2 regions of the Streptacidiphilus sp. PAMC 29251 genome follow, and region 1 is predicted to be linked to the other one. Evidence: riboswitches for the same ligand, from Rfam matches in the RefSeq annotation. Region 1 holds a riboswitch; the other holds the start of a gene.
The links. Region 1 has a riboswitch for thiamine pyrophosphate ahead of ACXKR8_RS26445 (purine-cytosine permease family protein). Riboswitches for the same ligand answer to the same signal wherever they lie in the genome.

Region 1 (10,276 bases):
TGGACTGGGCGCGCACGGGCGCCTTCTTCGCGGGCTTCTTGGCCATGGTGCGGATTCTCCCGGTGGGGCGGCTCACAACTTTCCGCCCCGAGCCTAGTGGTGCTCAGCCGCCGTCGCGGACGACCGCGGCCGCGCCGGTGTCCCGGCGTCAGCCGGGTGCCCGGTGCGGCTCCGGTGACGGTTTCGGACCCCGCAAGGTTCAGACCGCGCTCGTCGCCGAGTGCTCGGTCTCGCCGCGCCGGGCGTGCCGGGCCCGTACCGGCAGCACCGCCCAGACCGTCACCTCGCCCGGTGCGTCCCTGACGCCCCAGTCGCTCGCCAGCTGTCCGACGATGCCGAGACCCCGGCCGCCGCGCGCGGTGAGCGAAGGGCTGCCGCGCCTGGGACGGGTCGGGCCGCCGCCGTCGGTGACCTCGACCGTGAGCAGCCCGTCGCTGTGCAGCTCCCAGCCGACGACCACCCGCCCGTCGTCGCGGCCGTCCGGGTCGTCGGGATCGTGGTCCTGCTGCTCCGGCACCTGCACCAGCTCGAGTACCGGCACCGGCAGCTGCACCGGTTCCAGCGGCCGGGCATGCCGGCACGCGTTGCTCAGGAGCTCGGAGAGTATGAGGACGGCGTCGTCGATGACGACATCGGGTACCTGCTGACCGGCGAGGTCCTTGCGCAGCCGCCGCCGTGCGGCGCTCACGCATTCCGGACCATGCGGCACGGCCATGGTCGCCGAAGAAGTCGGCACATCTCGCGCTACCACCAGCGCCACCCCCGGACCTCCTCCTCAGCTGTCAACCAGGATGTGAATGCCCGGTGCGAGCACAGCGGAAACGAGAATAGAAGGACCGCAACCAGCCTTCTTGGCACAACAAATCGAACCCTCGGCACTCATTTCACTAAGCGTAGCCAGGCCGTCACTGAGGGTTTATCAAGGGTGGTGAAGAATGGCGATCCGGGGGATATTCCAGCCATTCCGGTGCGCCCGCGTACGCCCGCCGGGCCTCGGTCAGATCGCGCTCTCCCGGACTTCGTATCGTGGGTACTAACGCCCCAGCTGGTCAAGTACCTGGCGCGGATGATTGGTGATGATGGCCTCCACGCCCAGCCGCAGGCACAGCTCCACGTCCTCGGGACGGTCCACCGTCCAGACGTGCACCCGGTGCCCGGCGCGGTGCAGCGCGGCCACGTACCCGGGGTTCTCCCGGACCAGCGTGATGCCCGGGCCGGCGATCCTGGCCCCGTAGGGGAGGCTGCCGTCCCGGAAGCGCAGGGGTACCCGTTCGGTCAGGTAGACGGTGGGGACGGCGGGCGCCAGCTCGCGCACCCGGCGCAGCGAGAGCTGGGAGAAGCTCATGATCCGGACCGGGGAGCGCTCGCCGGTGCTGGGGGTGACCAGATCGAATCGGTGCAGCAGTTCGAGGAGTTTGCGCTCCACGAGGCCCGCGTAACGGGTGGGGTGCTTGGTCTCGATGGCGAGCTCGACCCGTCGGCCGGAGCTGGTGGCCAGCTCCAGCAGCCGCTCCAGGGTGAGTACGGCGGTGTGCTCCTCGTCGGCCCAGTCGACCGGGTCGCCCTTCCAGGAACCGAAATCCAGTTCGGACAGCTGGGCCAGCTCCAGCGTCGACACCACCCCCCGGCCGTTGGAGGTCCGGTCGACCGTCCGGTCGTGCACACAGACCAGATGGCCGTCGGCGGTGAGCCGGACATCGCACTCGAGGGCGTCGGCGCCCTGGTCGATGGCCAGCTTGTAGGCCGCGAGGGTGTGCTCGGCGAAGGTGCCGGAGGCGCCCCGATGGGCGACGACACGTGTGGCCTGGCGGTTGGGAAGGACAACCGGGGTGAGTCGAACGTTGGACACGGCACCACGATAAATCGTCCGCGGCCCGGACCCCGGCTGTCCCAGGTGAACAGTGGCCAGGTGTCCGGTTAACGACCCTGCTCAGTGGCCCTGTTCGACGGCCGGGGTCAGTGACCCTTGCGGAGCAGCGGGGTCAGCGCCCAGGTGAGCAGCGCGGGGACGGCGAAGGAGAACAGCGACGCCGAGGTCCACACCTGCGGCTGGAAGTGCAGCGCGTGCTGCGCATGGGCCCAGAACGTCGGCCACCAGCTCGCCCAGCCGGTCAGCTCGGCCGGGTAGATCAGCTGATAGACCACGAAGCCCACCGCCCAGGGCACCAGCGTCAGCCAGCGGGTAGGCGCGTCCTCGCTGAGATCCCAGCCTCCCTCCCGCTTCCCCGCGCCGAAGAAGAAGTCCACCGCCAGGACCGCCGACAGCGGCACGAACACCGCCCCGATCAGGCCGAGGAACGCCTCGTACCCGCTGAAGTCGGTGACCAGCAGTGCCAGCCCGGTGACCAGCGCGCCCAGGCCGACGGTCAGGATCCGGCGGTCGACCCTCGGGAAGAGGTTCTGCACCGACATGGCCGTCGAGTAGACGTTGGCGAAGGACTGGTCCGCCTCCCGCAGCACCAGCACGGCGAAGAACAGCCAGCCCGCGGTGATCCCCATAAAGGTGGTGAAGATCTTGTCGGCGTCGCCGCCCACCTGGAGCAGCGCGATCAGCCCGACCAGGTAGCACCAGACCTGGGAGAGGGTGTAGCCGCTGAACGCGCCCCAGAAGGAGCTGCGGGTGCTCTTCGCGTGCCGGGTGTAGTCGGCGGCCAGCGGCACGAAGGAGATGGAGACCGCGATCACCGAGTCCACGGCCGGCAGGAAGCCGGACCAGCTGCCGTCCTTGGGCGCGGGCACGCCGCGGCGCAGCAGCTCCACCGTGAAGAACAGCATGGCGATGCCGACCGCGACCGCCACGTACTTGCGCAGCACGGCGATGGAGCCCAGCGGACGGATCGTCATCGCGGTGGTCAGCGCCCCGGCGGCCAGCACGTACAGCCAGTGCGGGCCGCCGTCGAAGAGCGCGTTGGCGCCCATCGCGATCACGGTCAGCTCGAACACGCCCCAGCCCAGGCACTGGACGATGTTGAGCACCGTCGGGAGGTAGGAGAGCCGGGTGCCGAACAGGCCGCGCAGGATCGCCATCGCCGGCGCACCGGCCCGGGTGCCGATCACCGCGGCGATGCCCAGCATCAGCGAGCCGATCACCGTGCCGACCACGACCGCGGTCAGCGCGGCCGGGATGGAGAGGTTCTTCCCGTTGACCACCAGGACGGTCGCCGCGCTCTGAAAGCCGATCAGGCTGACGCCGAGATTGGTCCAGAACGCGGCCTGGTCCCGGAAGCCGAGGGCGCGCGGCGGCCTGGTGTCGAGGGTGAGCGGGGCTTCGGCCCGAACATCGGAGGGTCCCTGTTCGAGGACAGGGGGAGGGGAAGATGAAACGGACGTCACGACGCTCTCAGCTCCCTACGCCGGCATTACCCGGTCAGGTTCAAGCGGTCGGCGCCCCGTTCGGCGCCCTCTCAGCCTGGAATGGTCCAAGCTCCCGCGTATGTGTTCGATCGTCATGGTAGGGCCTCCCCACCAGCGGGCCAAGGGCTCCGTCCGCAGCTTGGACGAAGCCCCGGCCGGCGGGCGGAGCCCCGGCGTCGCCTTGGACGAAGCTCCGGCGCTGCCTGGACGAAGCTCCGGCGGCGGCAGCTCGGGGGTCGGGTTGTCCGGGTCCTGCCCGGGTCCTGCCCGGGTCCTGCCCGGGGCCTTGAATGAAACTGGGCTGAGGCGCGGATGAGCGTAGCTGTGGGGTGCCTAAGGAAGCTCTCACATGCATGCGCTATAGATGCGGTCAGGGGAAATAGCCCATGGCTGACCCTTACGATGCCCTGACAACGGGTGGGCAATGCTTGGGACGAAAGTCCCTCAGGAGGAGGTCATTCGTGAGTACCGAGCACGAGGGCGGGTACGCCGGGTCGCAGCAGCCCGCTCCCGCCGACGGGGAAGCCGCGGGGCCGTCCCCCTACGCGCAGGAGCGCGCCGTGCCGACTGACGCCGCGGACGACACCGTCGTCCAGCCGGTCTCACCGCCGGTCGACCCGACGCTCGCGGGTTTCCCGCCGCCGTCCGTCCAGCAGCCGTCCGCTCAGCAGTCCTTCGCCGAGCAGCCTTCCGCTCAGCAGCCCTATGCCGAGCAGCCTTCCGCTCAGGCGCCGACCGCCCAGCTGCCGGTTGCCGCAGGTGCCGCGGCCGGCACACCCGCCGTCCCGGAGGCTCCCGCCTTCCCGCCGGCCCCGGTCCAGGCCGCGCACCCCGAGCAGCCCTATGCCAAGTCGCAGCCCTCAGCCCAGTCGCAGCCCCAGCCTCCGGCCTTCCCGGCGGACGCTCCGGTGTACCCGCAGCAGCCCCCGGCCTACGGCTCCGCCGAGCAGCCCCCGGCCTACGGTGGCGAGCAGCCCCCGAACCAGCCCCCGCCGCCGTACGGCGGATACCCGGCTGCGGCCTACCCCACGCCGGGCGAGGGCCCGTACGGCCCCTACGGCACCACGCCGCCGCGCAAGAAGCGCCGCGGCGGTCTGCTGGCGCTGCTCGCCGTGACCGCGCTGGTCGCGGGCGGCATCGGCGGCGGCATCGGGGCCGCGGTGGAGACCCACAACAGCTCCAACGGCACCACCAGCGTGTCCTCCAGCCCCGACCCCAAGGCGCTCAGCCGGTCGCCCAACAGCATCGCCGGCATCGCGGCGAAGGCGCTGCCCAGCGTGGTGACCATCTCGGCGAGCAACTCGCAGGAGTCCGGCACCGGAACCGGCTTCGTCTTCGACACGGCCGGCCACATCCTCACCAACAACCACGTGGTCGCCCCCTCGGACAACGGCGGCAAGCTGTCGGTGAAGTTCTCCGACGGCACCAGCTACCCGGCGACCATCGTCGGCCGCGCCTCCGGCTACGACGTCGCGGTGATCAAGATCGACGGAACGCCGAAGAAGCCGCTGGTGCCGCTGGCCCTCGGCAACTCCGACGCGGTCGCGGTGGGCGACACCACGATCGCCATCGGCGCCCCGTTCGGCCTGTCCGGGACGGTCACCTCCGGCATCATCAGCGCCAAGAACCGCCCGGTCGCCTCCGGCGACGAGACCGGCGCGCAGACCTCGTACATGAACGCGCTGCAGACCGACGCCTCGATCAACCCGGGCAACTCCGGCGGTCCGTTGATGAACGCCTCCGGGCAGGTCATCGGCATCGACTCGGCGATCCAGTCGACCGGGCAGAACAGCGACACCGGTGCCCAGTCCGGCAGCATCGGCCTGGGCTTCGCGATCCCGATCAACCAGGCCAGTTGGGTCGCCCAGCAGCTGATCAAGACCGGCAAGCCGACCTACCCGATCATCGGTGTGCTGCGCGACGACACCTACCAGGGCGCCGGCGCCAAGATCGCCACCGCCCCGGTCCAGGGCACCCCGGCGATCACCCCCGGCGGCCCCGCCGACAAGGCCGGCCTCAAGGCCGGCGACATCATCACCGAGCTCGGCGGCGTCCAGATCGACAGCGGTCCGACGCTGGTCAGCGAGATCTGGTCGCACCACCCCGGCGACGTCGTCACCGTCACCTACACCCGCGACGGCAAGCCCCACACCACCAGCGTCACCCTGGGCTCCCGCGTGGGCGACCAGTAGGGCCGGGGCGAGTAGGCGGCCCGGACGGCACCCGCCCACCGCAGGGCAGCACCACCCCGTCCCACCGCAGCGCCGCTCCACCCGCCCCACCGCAGCGCCCGGCCCCGTACGTCACCCGGCACCACCGCCGTACGGGGCCAATTGCTTCCCCAACAGCCCCCGACTCATGAGAAGATCCCTGAGCGCGGATCTCACCACCCGCGCAAGGAGAGCTGCCCGAGCGGCCTAAGGGAACAGTCTTGAAAACTGTCGTGCGGTAACCCCGTACCGAGGGTTCGAATCCCTCGCTCTCCGCAGATCAGAACACGCAGGTCGGGGTGGGTCTCGGATGAATTCCGATACCCATCCTTTTCGATTTCCATCCCATGGGCGTTCAATTCGTGCCGCGTTGATCCAGTGTGCGGGGACTATGCGGGGACTGGATCCGGGCTGGTCGCGGACCTAACGGTGCCGGCCGCTGCCCGGTTTGGATGGGTTCCGGGGACTGGACGGGGCGTCCAGGAACCTGCTATGAGCGCGGGTTGTGGTCGGGGGTTTCCACGGGCCTGTCCATAGGGGTGTCCACGGGGGCGTCGGGTGCCTGGTGGCGACGGCCTTGCGCGGAAGCGGCCAGCTGCCCCACCTGGGCGTCGTCACGGCCGTTGACGTGTGGCTCCCAAGCCGATTGAGCGGGCTGGGACGACCTGCGACTGGCTGATTGAGGTACCCGCTGTAGGGGCGGCGGACGATGGTGTTGCGTCTGTCTGTGTGGATGAATCGGGGCTCATGGTGCAGCGGCTGCGTCGCTTGGTCGCCCGGCACACGGAGGCGGCACCGGTGCCCGGTGGGGAAGAGGGGGTGGTGTTTCGCCTATTCCAGGTCACGAGGCTGACGCCCGGGGCCCATTCCAGGGCCACCCCCTTGGTCGCGGCATCCCAGAGCTGGGGTTCTCAGAGCGTGGTGGTGAACCATGCTGTAGCTCGATGAGCTGCGGTTTTATGGGCGGGTGGGTGTGGTAGCGGTCGGGTCGGGGCAGCTAGCGGACGGTTGATTCTGTCCGGCGAGGTGTGCGGTGCCGTCGGTGATTGCTCTGCTGGAGTGTCGTGAAGCGCGGGCGCGAGAAGAGCTCGAGTCCTGGCTGGAGGCGGTGCGGGAGGCCGAGGAGCACGCTGCCGCGGCGCGGCAGCGTGTGGACCACGCGTGTATCGCCCGCGAGGAGGTGATGCGCGCGTTGGCTGAGGAGGGTGAGGGTTCCACCCGGCGCGTGGAGGGCGGCCCGGGACCGGAGTTCGTGCAGGTCAGGGCAGATGACTTGTCGTCAGTGCTTGCGGCGGGAGAGCCGCTGGCGGTGGGGACGGGTGTGGGTGCGGGTCGTGATCCGCGGCCGCCGACATGGCGGGCCGGCCTAGACGGGGACATGTTGTCGGGGGTCTACCGGCAGGTCTTCGCGGTGGCTGCCGCAGCGCCGGGGCCGGTGACCGTGCAGGAGCTGACGCGGGCGCTGGGGCGGGATGCGGCGCGGATGAACGAGGTGGAGAAGGTGCGGCACCGCGCCTATGCGCTGGAGGCGCGCGGTTGGCTGCTGCGCGAGCGCGGCGGGGTGTTCAGGGCAGTGACGACTCCAGCCGCTGGGACCGCCGGTCCGGCCAGTGCACCCGCTCGCGTGCCATTCGGCGGGTCAGGGTGACCAGGGCGGCCCACCACACCATCTGCTCGTGGTGGTCGGGGCGGCGCTCGTGGTCGCGGTTGAGCCGGCGGGCCCGGGAGAGCCAGCCCAGAGTCCGCTCCACCACCCACCGACGTGCCAGCACCACGAACCCCGCCTGCCCCTCGCCTCGCCGCACGACCTGGACCTTCATCCCGTGTCGGGCGAACGCCTGTGCCAGGGCCGGGCCCTGGTAGGCGCTGTCGGCCCAGACCAGTCTCAGCAGCCGGCCCGGCGCGTCCATGAACCGCTCCAGCAGGTCCGGGGTTGCCATCGAGTCGTGCACGTTGGCGGGTGTGAGGGTCACCTCCAGCAGCAGGCCCAGCGTGCGAAAGTGTCGGCGGTTGTGGCGTCGGACGCGTAGTAGGGATGGGGCTTGATGTAGAGGACCGCGGTGGCGGCAAGTCCGGAGGCCAGCAGGTGGTCGAGCAGGACGAGGTCCGGGAGCAGCTCGCGGGCCGAGTTGTCGGCGATCAGGCAGCCCCGCCCGGGCGGCCGGGTACGCAGCTGGGCGCTCAGGGCCGCACGGTCGTCCGCCAGGAGTCCGCCGGTGCCGAGGGCATCGGATTGTCCTGCGGTGATCTGGAAGCTGAGGTCGGCGCGATTGCCCCAGAGCGAGGACGAGAGCAGGGCGGCTGTCCGCTCGTCCTGATCCAGGGCTGTGATGCTGTCCAGCGCGGAGAGTTCCTCCTCGACGGCGGGGCCGCGCAGTTCGGCGTCCTTGAACGGGGCGAAGGGGTCAATTCCCTGCATGGGACCGGGCGTGAAGTATCCGGTGGCGGAGAGCAGGCGACGGTAGAAGTAGCTCTCGGCCCACAGGAACGGTGCGTCGGTCCACGGCAGACCGAGGTAGGGCCGACTCCAGCGGGCCCAGCGGCCGTGGTCCTGCGCGTCTGCCTCCAGCGGCTGGATCACTCCGGTGGTGGATTCCGCCGCGAGGCGTTCCAGCTGGTCGAGCCGTCAGCCCGAATCCACCGGCTGATCATTTCGGGGTTGCTCTCCTGCCCGTGGACGGTCGGCCGCTGGGGGCAACAGGTTGAGGGTGTGCGGTAGCCGCCGTGCGCGGGTCGCGGCCTGTCCGAGGGGTTGTGCGGGGTCGGGAGCGGTTGGTGGCGCTGTCGCCGGTGGCCGTCGGGCCGTCGCGGTGCGGGATCTTGTGGCGGTCAGGCCGCCGGGCGCGGCGGTGGGGAGTGGACGGCCTCGAACAGGGCGGTGAAGGCGTCGCGCCAGGGCCAGTGCTCGGGCAGATGCACCGTCAATTTGGTGCGCGCGGTGCGCGCGAGCCGGGCCGGGACGTGGACCAGGTGGGCGCGCAGGGTCGCTGTGGTGGCCTTGGCGTGGAAGACCGAGGTCAGCGCACCGGCGGCCCGCAGCAGGTTGTGCGACATCGCCCACAGGGTCAGCCACGCGGCGTTGGCCTGGAAGTTCCCGGACGGCAGGTGGGCCAGAGGCCCGGACTTCCCGTCCGCGATCACCTGCTCCACCACGGCGTGCTGCCGGTGGTGCAGTTCCGCCTGCAGCACCGCGAAGGAGCTGTCGGTGAAGACGGGGTGGTAACGCCAGGCGGTGAACAACTCGCCCTGACCCTGGGCCACTTCGGCGTTCAATCGGCGGACCCGGCGCACGATCAGCCGGGCGGTGACGTGCTCGGACTTCCTTCGGCCGGTGAAGGCGGTGTAGGGGATCTCGGCGACCTCGGCGTCGGAGACCATCTCGCCGGTGTCGGGGTCGACGAAGGCGTCCGGGTAGCGGATCGCCGTCCAGGACTCCTGCGGGATGCGGGAGATCGCGCCCGCGATGGAGGGGTTCATGCCGGTGGTCAGGGAGAATCGGGCGCCGGCCCGGCGGCAGGCGGCGACCACGTCGGCGGTGTAGAACTTGCTGTCCGCGCGGACCAGGCGGATCCCGGTGCCGCCGGTCTCCTTCGCTATGGCCAGGGCCTCGCTCACGAAGCTCTCGGCTCCGCGGACGTCGGCGGCCTTGCCGCGGCGCAGGCGGACCGCGCCGATCACGGGCCGGGCGATCGGGGTGGACAGGGTGGCCAGGATCGGGTGCAGGGTGCGCTGGCCCTTGAGGCGGCCGACCTGCGCGCCCTGCTTGGCGTGGCCGTACACGCGGCGGTGGGTGGGGTCGATGTCGATGAACATCAGTGTGTCGGCGCCGGGCAGCAGTGGGGTGCTGCGGGCCAGTCGGGCCAGGAAGTCGCGGTGAACGCGGTGGAGCTGGCGGTTGTGGCCGTGGGTGAAGGAGCGCAGGAAGGTGCCCAGGGTGGAGGGCGCGCGGACCGAGGTGAAGGCGCGGTCCATCGCGCCGTGCCGCAGCCGCGCCGCGTCGTCGATGCTGTCCGCGCCCGCGCACATCGCGCTGATCAGCGACATCACTTTGGCGGCCGGGTTGGCTCCGCCGCTGTTGTCGGCGCCCTCGATGCGGAGCGCGGACGCGGCCAGTTGCCGCAGGCCGGCCCGCTCGGCCAGCCGGACCAGCGACAGCAGCCCGGCATCGGCGATCAGGTTCGGCTCGTCGAAGACGGCGGAAACCGCTGTGGCGGCATGGCAGGATTGCATCTCGCGGATGTTCTCTCGTTCTGGCGACTTGGTTCTGTAGGAAGTCCCATCGTCCCAGGTCAGAGGGCATCCGCGTCGTTATGTCCAGGCCTCGGACAGGTCATTCATCGGTGGATTCGGGGTCAGGGCCCGTACGGCAGGGCCTCGCGGATCTGCTTGAGCAGCTGCTGGTGGCGGTCGTGGAACACGCTCCAGGGAAATGAGCCGGGGATGTTGCTCAGGATCGTGGGGGCGTCCGATTCCCTGGGGGTATGCATCGCCAGCTCCTCGCCGGTGGGTGTGCGCGTTTCGCGTCAGGAATCCTGCCCGAACCGCGTCCGGGATGTCGTCGCGGCACGGCCGGGGCGAGGGGCGATTGGATGCGGCAGGAGACCGGTGTCGTCCAGGATCTGCTCGACGCTCGCCCGGAGCGAGCTGGCCGCCGGGATGATCTGCTCCACCCCAGTGGTCAGCAGGTCGAGCGGGCGGTACCAGGAGCGCAT
Region 2 (10,276 bases), 2.8 Mb from region 1:
TTGACCACGTTGGGGTGCGCCAGTCGGGCCACCGCCTTGGCCTCGCGGATGAAGCGGGCGGTGAACTCGGGATCGCCGGCCAGCCCGGGGTGCATCACCTTCAGCGCGACCACCCGGTCCAGCCGGGTGTCGAGGCCCCGGTAGACGGTGGCCATGCCGCCGACGGCGATGCGCTGCTCGACCCGGTAGCGGGCGTCGAGCATCCGCCCGAGGAGTGGGTCGTGCAGCGTGGTGTCCATCCCACGGAGTTTACGGGCCTTTGTGGCGGCTCCGGGCGTACCGACAGCGCAGTTGTTGCCGTACCGCTACGAACCGGGCCGCGCGGCCGGCGTCCTGCTCTCCGGCCCCGGCCTAGAACGCCGGGGCCTCCGGGTCGAACTCGGCCCGGCCCGCCATCGGCGAGGACGCCTCGGCGTGGAAGCGGCGCGGGATGCGGCCGGCCCGGAAGGCCAGCCGGCCGGCCTCGACGGCGTGCCGCATCGCCTCCGCCATCAGCGCCGGCTCCCGGGCCCGGGTGACGGCGGTGGCCAGCATCACCGCGGCGCAGCCCAGCTCCATCGCCAGCGCCGCGTCCGAGGCGGTGCCGGCGCCCGCGTCCAGGATCACCGGGACGCCGGCCCGCTCCACGATCAGCTGGAAGTTGTGCGGGTTGCGGATGCCCATCCCGGAGCCGATCGGGGAGCCCAGCGGCATCACCGCCGCGCAGCCCACGTCCTCCAGCTTCCGGGCCAGCACCGGGTCGTCGTTGGTGTAGGGGAGGACGGTGAAGCCGTCGTCGACCAGGGTCTCGGCGGCGTCCAGCAGTTCGATCGGGTCGGGCAGCAGGGTGCGCTCGTCGGCGACCACTTCGAGCTTGATCCAGGTGGTGCCCAGCGCCTCGCGGGCCAGCCGGGCGGTGAGCACGGCCTCGCCCGCGGTGAAGCAGCCGGCGGTGTTGGGCAGCACCTGGATGTCGTTGCGCCGCAGCACCTCCAGGACGGAGCCGCGGGCGGAGGGGTTGATCCGGCGCATGGCGACGGTGGTCAGCTCGGTCCCGGACAGCTGCAGCGCCTGCTCCAGCACCTCCAGGCTGGGCGCGCCGCCGGTGCCCATGATCAGTCGGGAGCTGAAGCTGCGGTCGGCGATGGTGAGGGTGTCGTCGGACATGACGCGTGCTCAGCCTCCCTGGACGGCGGTGAGGATCTCGACCCGGTCGTCGGCGGCGAGCGGGGTGGCCGGCCAGGCGCCGCGCGGCACCACCGACTCGTTGACGGCGGCGGCCACGCCCGAGGGCGCGGCGCTGAGCTCGGCGACGACCTCGGCGAGGGTGGTGCCGGGGGCGATGTCGCGGGGGGCGCCGTTGACACGGATGGACAGGGTGGTCATCGGGGTGGTCATCGGGAGGCCTCCGGGACGGCAGGAACGGGGTTGCGGCCGGCCGTGGTGAACCGGGCCGGGGTGAACGCGGCGGCTTCGGGCGGGAGTTGACCGGTGGTCAGATAGTCGGCGATGGCGTCGGCGGTGACCGGGGTGAGCAGCACCCCGTTGCGGTGGTGCCCGGTCGCGGCGACCAGCCCGGGCAGCGCGGTCGGGCCGAGCAGCGGCGCGTTGTCGGGGGTGCCGGGCCGCAGCCCGGAACCGGTCTCGACCAGCGGCAGCTCGGTGATCCCGGGCATCAGCTCGTGCGCGTCCCGGAGCAGCTCGTACACCCCGCCGGCGGTGACGGTGGTGTCGTAGCCCTGCTCCTCCATGGTCGCGCCGACGACCAGCTCGCCGTCCTCGCGCGGGACCAGGTAGAGGTGCGTGCCGCGGACCACCGCGCGCAGATTGCGGGACAGGAAGGGTCCGCCGGGCAGCGGGGCGCCCGCGGTGGTGGTCATCCGCAGCCGCAGGATCTGGCCCTTGACCGGCCGCACCGGCAGCTGCGCCGCGGCCGGGAGGCCGGGGATCGCGCCGGACCAGCTGCCGGCCGCGAGCACGGTCTGCCCGGCGCCGAGCGCGGTGCCGTCCTCGGCCAGCGCGCCGGTGACCCGGTCCGCCGCCGGGGTCAGCTCGATCCGGGCGGCCCGGGAGCGGTGGATCCGCACGCCGGCCCCGAGGCAGGCCGCCAGCAGCGCCGCGCCCAGCCGCCGTCCGTCCACCTGGTGGTCCCCGGCCACCAGCAGGCCGCCGCGCACGGACGGGGCCAGCATCGGCTCCAGCCGACGGCACTCGCGGCCGGTCAGCCACTCCGCCGTCAGGCCCAGCCGCTGCTGGAAGGCATGCACCTCGCGCAGCTCGGCCCGGTCGTCGGCGTCCAGCGCCACGGCCAGCGTTCCGCAGGCGCGGTAGCCGGTGGACAGCCCGGTCAGCGCCTCCAGCTCGGCGGCGAAGGCGGCGTAGCGCCGGTTGGAGGCGATGCCGAGCCGCAGCAGCTCCTCCTCGCCGTACTGCAGCTCGGTCACCGGGGCGAGCATCCCGGCGGCGACCTGGTTGGCGCCCCGGCCCGGGTCCGGGTCGAGGACGGTGACGGTGAGGCCGCGCTGGGCGGCGCGCCAGGCGGTGGCGAGACCGATCACGCCGCCGCCGACGACCAGCACATCGCTGGCCCGTTCGGTTTGATGGGAGTCGGTTCCATGGGCACGTGGCACTGCGGCGCGCTCCCTTCGCCGGCATGACCCGGATCAGGTTCGGACGGTCGGAGGCCGAGTGCCTCCCTCTCAGCCCGGTACGCCGGGCTCCCGCGGGTTGTCCGGTCCACTCTAGTCGGGGTCCGCGCCCGTACAGTGACGGGATGCAGATCGTGGTGGTGGGGGCCGGGATGGCCGGAGTGCAGACGGCGATGGCCCTGCGCGGGCACGGGTACCAGGGCGGGCTGGCCCTGGTCGGCGCGGAGGCGCACCTCCCGTACGACCGGCCGCCGCTGTCCAAGGACGTCCTGCTCGGAAAAGCCGAGAACTCCCGGCTCGAAGTGGACTACGGCGGCCTCGGCATCGACCTGCTGCTCGACCGGACCGCCACCGGCCTTGACCTGGACCGCCGCCGGCTGCTGACCGACGCCGGCGAGCTGGCGTACGACCGGCTGGTGCTGGCCACCGGGGCCCGGGCGATCGCCCTGCCGGGGCAGCCCGCCGCTGCCCATCTGCTGCGCACCCACGACGACGCGGTCGCGCTCAGGGCCGCGCTGCGCCCGGGCGCGCGGCTGGTGGTGGTCGGCGCCGGCTGGATCGGCGCCGAGGCCGCGACCGCGGCCAGGACCCTCGACTGCGAGGTCACCGTGGTCGAGGCGGCCCCGGAACCGCTGGCCGGAGCACTGCCCGCCGAGGTCGGCGCGCTGATGCGGCGCTGGTACGCCGAGGCTGGGGTGGACCTGCGGACCAGCACCGCCGTCGGCGGGATCGTGGACTCCGAGCAGCGGCTCGAAGGGGTCGGCGGCAGCGCGGTGCTGCTCACCGACGGCACTGAGCTGGACGCCGACGCCGTGGTGGTCGGCATCGGCGCCCGCCCGGACACCGGCTGGCTGGCCGGCTCCGGCATCGACCTGGACGACCGCGGCGCGGTGGCGGCCGACTCCGCGCTGCGCGCCTCCGCGGACGGGGTGTTTCGCGGTCGGCGACTGCGCCTCCTTCCCGTCCGCCCGCTACGGCGCCCGGCTGACCGTGCACCACTGGGACAACGCACTGAAGGGGGCCAGGGTGGCCGCGGCCAACGCCCTGAGCAGCGGCGGCCCCGAGGGCGACCTGGTGTACGACCCGGTGCCCTACTTCTGGTCCGAGCAGTTCGGTCGGATGGTCCAGTACGCGGGCCACCACGGCCCCGGCGACGAGCTGCTCTGGCGCGGCGACCCCGGCGGCGACGGCGGCTGGGGCGTGCTGTGGCTGCGCGGGGACGTCCCGGTGGCGCTGCTCGCCGTGGACCAGCCCCGCGACCTGGCCCAGGGACGGCGGCTGATCGAGCGCGGAACGCCGCTGGACCGGTCCCGCGCGGCCGATCCCGCGGTGCCGCTGAAGGCCGCCGTCCGGGCCTGATGGTGCGCGGGAGCGGTCCGGGATGGCAGGCTTGGGGGTGTGAGCCAGATTGATCCCAAAATTGACGCCCTGATTCCCGCCTGGATGAACGTCCCCGAGATCGCCGAGCAGTGGGGCCTGATCGTGACGAAGGTCCGCCGTCTCGTCGACGACGGCACGATCCTCGCCGTCCGCCGCGGTGAGAACAACGCCCTGATGGTCCCGGCCGCCTTCATCGGCGAGCGCGGCACCGTCAAGGGCATCACCGGCCTGGTGACCCTGCTCCGCGACAGCGGCTTCTCCGACGAGGAGATGCTGGAGTGGCTGTTCACCGACGACCCCTCGCTGCCCGGCACCCCCGCGCAGGCCCTCAACGAGAACCGCGGCACGGAGGTCAAGCGCCGGGCGCAGGCGATGGCCCTGTGAGCGGCTCGGTGGGCGGTGCCGCCGCGCGGGAGGCCCTGGCCGGGGCCCGGCTCTACCTCTGCACCGACGCGCGCCGGGAGCAGGGCGACCTGGCCGAGTTCCTGGACGCGGTGCTGGCCGGCGGGGTGGACATCGTCCAGCTGCGGGACAAGGGCCTGGAGGCCCGGCACGAGCTGGCGGCGCTGGAGGTCTTCGCCGACGCCTGCCGCCGGCACGGCCGGCTGCTCGCGGTGAACGACCGCGCCGACGTAGCCCACGCCGCCGGTTCCGACGTGCTGCACCTGGGCCAGGACGACCTGCCGGTCGCCGCCGCCCGCGCCGTGCTCGGCCCCGACGTGCTGATCGGCCGCTCCTGCCACGCCGAGGCGGAGGTGGACGCGGCGCTGGTGGAACCCGGTGCCGACTACTTCTGCACCGGCCCGGTCTGGCCCACCCCGACCAAGCCGGGTCGGCACGCGCCGGGCCTCGGCCTGGTCGAGTACGCCGCCAAGCAGCAGCCGCAGCTGGCACCGGACCGCCCCTTCTTCGCCATCGGCGGCATCGACCCGGGCAACCTGGACCAGGTCCTGGACGCCGGCGCCCGCCGCATCGTGGTCGTCCGCGCCCTCACCGCAGCAGCCGACCCGCACGCCGCCGCGGTCGACCTGTCCCGCCGCGTCCGCGAACGCGACTGAACCCGGGCAACTGCGCTAGTACCGCCGGGCCGTTGCCGCGTCGGCGAGGCTGCGGAGGACCCGGCGGGCCTTGGGGTCGGCCAGGGGGGCGGCGTCCAGGGCGGTGAGGGCCTCCGTCAGCAGGCGGGTGATCCTGGCCTCGACCCGGTCCGGCGCGCCGCTGCGGGTGATCGCTCCGCGCAGCAGCTCCAGCCGCGGCTGGTCCAGGTCGGGGGCGCCCAGCAGTTCGTCCAGCAGCCGGGCGTCGGCGCTGCCGCAGTGCGCCAGGGCCTCGGCCACCAGCAGGGTCCGCTTGCCCTCGCGCAGGTCGTCCCCGGCCGGCTTGCCGGTCAGGACCGGGTCGCCGTAGACGCCGAGCAGGTCGTCGCGCAGCTGGAACGCCTCGCCCAGCGGCAGCCCGAACGCCGCGTAGGCGCTGGTCAGGGCCGGTTCCGCAGCGGCCAGCAGGCCGCCGATCTGGAGCGGGCGCTCGACCGTGTACTTCGCCGCCTTGAAGTGGATCACCGTCCGGGCCCGCTCGATCGCCCCGTCGGCGGCCGCGGAGGCAGGCTCCAGCAGGTCCAGGTACTGGCCGGCCATCACCTCGGTCCGCATCAGGTCGAACAGCGGTTTGGCCCGGCGGACCGCGGCCAGGTCGAGACCGCAGTCCCAGACCAGCTCGTCGCACCAGACCAGCAGCAGATCCCCGAGCAGCACCGCGCTGGCCGCCCCGTACTGCGCGCCGTCGCCGCGCCAGCCCTGCCGGGCGTGCAGCGACTCGAAGCGCCGGTGCACGGACGGCAGCCCGCGCCGGGTGTCGCTGCGGTCGATCAGGTCGTCGTGCACCAGCGCGGCGGCCTGCAGCAGCTCCAGCGCCGCACAGGCGGTGACCGCGCCCTCGTCGGCGGCCCCGCCGCCGGCCCCGCGCCAGCCCCAGTAGCAGAACGCCGGGCGCAGCCGCTTGCCGCCCCGCACCAGCTCCCGCACCGCCTCGGCGACCGGGGCCAGCTCCGGCGAGATCGCCGCGAGCACCGCGTCCTGGCGGTCCAGGAACCGGGCCAGCGCCGCGTCCACCCGGGAACGCAGCCGTTCCTCGTCGACGGGGCTGCCCGGCCTGCGGGCGACGTCGAGGGGGGACGGGGGGAAGGTGAGGGACACCGGCGGGCTCCGAGCAGTGCAGGGGCAGCCAGCGTAACGCGGGAGGTCCCTGGGACCGGTGCGCAGCCCCCGGCAGAACGCCAGGTCGGCGCGGTGGCGGGGGCGGTACCAGTGGGCGGACGGACATTTCTGAAACCGTGCGCGTCGCGGATAATCTCGCTTTATGGCCTTCGGTACCTCCAGCACCCGCAGCGACGGAGCACTCTCGATCCGCGAACTCCTCGCGCGGGGCAGCCGCTCCTACTCCTTCGAGTTCATGCCGCCGCGCTCGGCGGAGGCCGAGGTCGGGCTGTGGAAGGCGATCCGGCAGCTGGAGGCACTGTCGCCGACCTTCGTCTCGGTGACCTACGGCGCCGGCGGCTCCACCCGCGGCCGTACCGTCAACATCACCGGCCGGATCACCCAGGAGACGACGCTCACCCCGGTCGCCCACCTCACCGCGGTCGACCACAGCGTCGCCGAGCTGCGCAACATCCTGGGCCACTACGCGGACCAGGGCGTCCGCAACGTCCTGGCGCTGCGCGGCGACCCGCCGGGCGACCCGCTGGGCCCCTGGGTGAAGCACCCCGGCGGTGTGGAGTACGCGGCCGACCTGGTGCATCTGATCAAGGACTCCGGCGACTTCTGCGTCGGCGTCGCGGCCTTCCCCGAGATGCACCCGCGCTCGCCGGACTGGGACAGCGACATCCGGCACTTCGTCGACAAGTGCCGGGCCGGCGCCGACTACGCGATCACCCAGATGTTCTTCGACGTGGACGACTACCTGCGGTTCCGCGACCGGGTCGCGGCGGCCGGGTGCGCGACGCCGATCATCCCGGAGATCATGCCGGTCACCACGATCCGCTCGCTGCGCCGCATCCCCGACCTCAGCACCGCCGTCTTCCCGGCCGCGCTGGCGGAGCGGATGCTCGCGGTCGAGGACGACCCCAAGGCGGTCCGGGCGCTCGGGATCGAGCACGCGACCGAGATGTGCCGCCGGCTGATCGCGGAGGATACTCCCGGACTGCACTTCATGACGATGAACTTCTCCACCGTCACCACCGAGATCTACCGGAACCTGGGACTGCACCAGCGCCCGGCCTGAGCCGAGTACCGTGGTTGGGGCCGGTGAACGCCGGCGCAGTTCAGCAGGAGCAGCAGAAGCAGCAGGAAGGTAGGCAATCGTGGGCGTCGTCGGACACGCGGTGCTCTACGTCGCCTTCGCGGTGGTGGCGTTGTGGCTGCTCGGCGAGCTGCTGCTGCAGCACCGGGCCGAACCGCACTGGCGGGCGCTGGCCCTGCTCGGCTTCCTGGTCCTGGTCGGCGGTGTGGTGACCGGCTCGCTGCCGCTGATCGGCGCCGGGGTGGTCGCCTTCGGCATCGGACAGTTCCTGGTCACCCGCTCGGTCAGGACCGGCGGCGGCACGCACTGGTCGCTGCGCGCGGCCGACGGCTCGCTGCCGGGCGCACTGGGCGCGCTGCCGCTGCTCGGCAGCGTCTTCCCGGCGGGCGAGGCCCCGGTCGGAGCCGTCCCGCTGCCCGGCCAGCGGGTCGGCGAGGTCGGCCCGGTGGAACCGCTGGAGGCCGTGCAGCCGGCCTACGGGTACGACCCGGCGCTGGACTACACCGCGGCCGAGTACGTCCAGCCCGAGTACGAGCAGCAGCCCGCCTACACGGCGGAGTACGACTACAGCCAGCAGCAGTACAACGGCTACGACCCGTACCAGCAGCCCCCGCAGCAGCAGCCCGCCTACACGGCGGAGTACGACTACGGCCAGCAGCCCTACTACGGCTACGAGCAGCCACAGCAGCAGCCGCACCAGCCCGTCGGCTACGAGCCCTCCTACGAGGGCTACGACCCGCAGTACCAGCAGCAGGCCTACCCCCCGTACCCGCCCGAACCGCCCGAGCCGCAGCCCGAACCCGACCCCTGGCAGCCCCACCCCCAGCAGTACGGCTGAGCCTGCCTGTTGCGGAGGGCCGGGTTGCGGGGTGCCGGGTTACGGCGTGCCGATCAGTTCTGCGGTGACGGCGGCCGACATGCCCACTCGGGCGAGTCCGCCGCCGGGGTGGGCCGCGCCGCCGATGAGGTAGAGGCCGGGGGTGCCGGTGCGGTTGGGGGCGTGCAGATAGCGGCCGTCCGCCCCGGCCAGTGCCGGTCCTGGGACCGAGCCGCCGGGGGCGCCGGTCCAGCGTTCGGTGTCGGCAGGGGTGTGCACCTCCCGCCACAGCACCCGTTCGCGCAGCTCGGGGGCGGCATGGGCGAGCACGGTGTCGGCGTAGGCCTCGGCGGCGCCGGGGGCGGTCCAGTCGAAGGCCCCGGTGTGGGCGTTGGCCCCGTTGTGCGCGTTCCGCGGGTTGTGCGGGTTGTGCGCGGGCACGGTCACCGTCAGCACCGCGGCCTCGTGTCCGGCCGGGGCGAGGGTGGCGTCGTCCGGGCGCAGCAGCTGGGTGGTGGGCCGGGCGCAGAGCCTGGGGGCGGCGGAGAACAGGGCGTCCAGCTCGTCCTGGCGGTCCGGGGCGTGCACGACCGTGCGGTGCGGCTCGGCCGCCGGGCGCTCGCCGCGCAGGGCGAGCAGCACCGTGAACCGGCCCGGGGACAGGGGCTGTCCTGGGCCCGGCAGGCCGAGCGCGGTCGGGTCGGCGTCGCAGAGCACCGCGTCGGCGTCCAGGGTGCTGCCGTCGGCGAGCAGGACGCCGGTGACCCGCTCGGCGCCGAGCACCCGCTCGACCCGGGTGTCGAAGCGCAGCTCCACCCGGCGCTGCTCGCAGCGCCGCAGCACCGCGTCGGCCAGGGCCCGCATCCCGCCGGTGACGTACCAGACGCCGAAGCTCTGCTCCATGTACGGCAGCACCGCCAGCGAGGCGGGCGCCTGCCTGGGGTCGAGCCCGAAGCGCAGCGCGTACTCGTCCAGCAGCGCGGTCAGGCCGGGGTGCCGCAGCTCGCGGGCGGCCACCTCGGCGGAGCTGCGCGGGGGGCGGGCGGGGCGCGCGAACAGGCCGCGCTTCGCCGGAACGTACGGGTCGCGGTGCAGGGCTGACGGGTCGTCCGGCAGCGGCTCCTCCAGCAGCGGGCGCCTGGTGGCCTCCCACACGCCCCGTCCGCGCTCCAGCAGCTCCCCCCAGCGGTTGCCGACGCCCGCGCCCAGGGCGTCGTCCAGGGCCTGGACCACCTTGGCGCGGGAGGCGTTGGCGAGCGCGACCCGGCGCCCGTCCGGGAGCAGGTGGACGCTGCCGGGCTCGACCGGACGCAGCTCGACCTCGTCCTCCAGCCGGGTGCGGCCGGTCTTCAGCATCAGGTCGCGGTAGACCGCGGGCAGGGTGAGCAGGGTCGGTCCGGTGTCGAAGCGGAAGCCGTCCCGTTCGAACCGGCCGACCATCCCGCCGTGGGTCGGTCCTGCCTCGCACACGGTGACCCGGTGGCCGACCGTGGCCAGCCGTGCCGCGGCCGCGAGCCCGCCCATACCTGCGCCGACGACGACGATTCGTGCCATGGACGCTGATCCTATGCGGCGGCGCGGATCACTTCCGCACTCGCAGCCCGTCCATGATCAGGTCCACCAGCTTGTCGGTGTCCACGGTCTTGCCGGAGTCGCAGGCCCAGGTGATCCCGCCGATGAGCATCAGCAGGTCCTTCATGCCGATGTCGCCGCGGATCTGGCCGCTGTCCTGGGCCCGGGCGACCAGGTCCCCATGGTGGTGTGCAGCACCCGGCCGGGGGACTCGCGGCCCGGCTCGGGGGGCAGCAGGACGGCGGTGAGCCCGCGGAAGACGGTGACATGGGCGATCAGCCGGCGCAGCCAGGTGTCCAGGGCCTGCGCCGGATCGTCGGCGACCAGCAGCGGCTCGGCCTCGTCCAGCACCGACTGCATCCACTGCTCCATGACCGCGCCCACCAGGTCCTGCCGGGTCGGGAAGTGCCGGTAGAGCGTGCCCGCCCCGACCGCGGCGCGCTTGGCGATGTCGTCCAGCGAGGCGCTGGTCCCGTGTTCGAGGAACGCCTCGGTGGCAACGGCGACCAGGCGGTCGTAGTTGCGGCGCGCGTCGGCGCGCATCGGTCGCGCGGGCGGCGCCGGCGGCGGCTCGGTCATACGG

Region 2: it holds a riboswitch for thiamine pyrophosphate, as region 1 does, so the genes downstream of both, thiO (glycine oxidase ThiO) here and ACXKR8_RS26445 (purine-cytosine permease family protein) in region 1, are expected to answer to the same signal.

Annotation. Positions count from the first base shown of each region.
Region 1 is NZ_CM135725.2:5,592,919-5,603,194, forward strand. It holds gene ACXKR8_RS26430 (DUF5926 family protein) at 1-46, opposite strand, end outside; gene ACXKR8_RS26435 (ATP-binding protein) at 200-760, opposite strand; gene ACXKR8_RS26440 (glycerophosphodiester phosphodiesterase) at 1,034-1,849, opposite strand; gene ACXKR8_RS26445 (purine-cytosine permease family protein) at 1,957-3,333, opposite strand; TPP riboswitch at 3,328-3,441, opposite strand; gene ACXKR8_RS26450 (S1C family serine protease) at 3,816-5,546, shown strand; tRNA gene ACXKR8_RS26455 (tRNA-Ser) at 5,753-5,840, shown strand; gene ACXKR8_RS26460 (transposase) at 7,130-7,537, opposite strand; gene ACXKR8_RS26465 (ARMT1-like domain-containing protein) at 7,534-8,145, opposite strand; gene ACXKR8_RS26470 (IS1380 family transposase) at 8,394-9,794, opposite strand; gene ACXKR8_RS26475 (hypothetical protein) at 9,917-10,051, opposite strand; gene ACXKR8_RS26480 (AAA family ATPase) at 10,088-10,276, opposite strand, start outside.
Region 2 is NZ_CM135725.2:2,792,797-2,803,072, reverse strand. It holds gene pknB (Stk1 family PASTA domain-containing Ser/Thr kinase) at 1-239, opposite strand, end outside; gene ACXKR8_RS13085 (thiazole synthase) at 352-1,146, opposite strand; gene thiS (sulfur carrier protein ThiS) at 1,156-1,377, opposite strand; gene thiO (glycine oxidase ThiO) at 1,374-2,609, opposite strand; TPP riboswitch at 2,619-2,704, opposite strand; partial or broken gene ACXKR8_RS13070 (NAD(P)/FAD-dependent oxidoreductase) at 2,753-3,986, shown strand; gene ACXKR8_RS13065 (Rv2175c family DNA-binding protein) at 4,026-4,391, shown strand; gene thiE (thiamine phosphate synthase) at 4,388-5,065, shown strand; gene ACXKR8_RS13055 (polyprenyl synthetase family protein) at 5,081-6,202, opposite strand; gene metF (methylenetetrahydrofolate reductase [NAD(P)H]) at 6,366-7,286, shown strand; gene ACXKR8_RS13045 (hypothetical protein) at 7,366-8,142, shown strand; gene ACXKR8_RS13040 (phytoene desaturase family protein) at 8,182-9,675, opposite strand; gene ACXKR8_RS13035 (hypothetical protein) at 9,704-9,826, opposite strand; gene ACXKR8_RS13030 (TetR/AcrR family transcriptional regulator) at 9,817-10,272, opposite strand.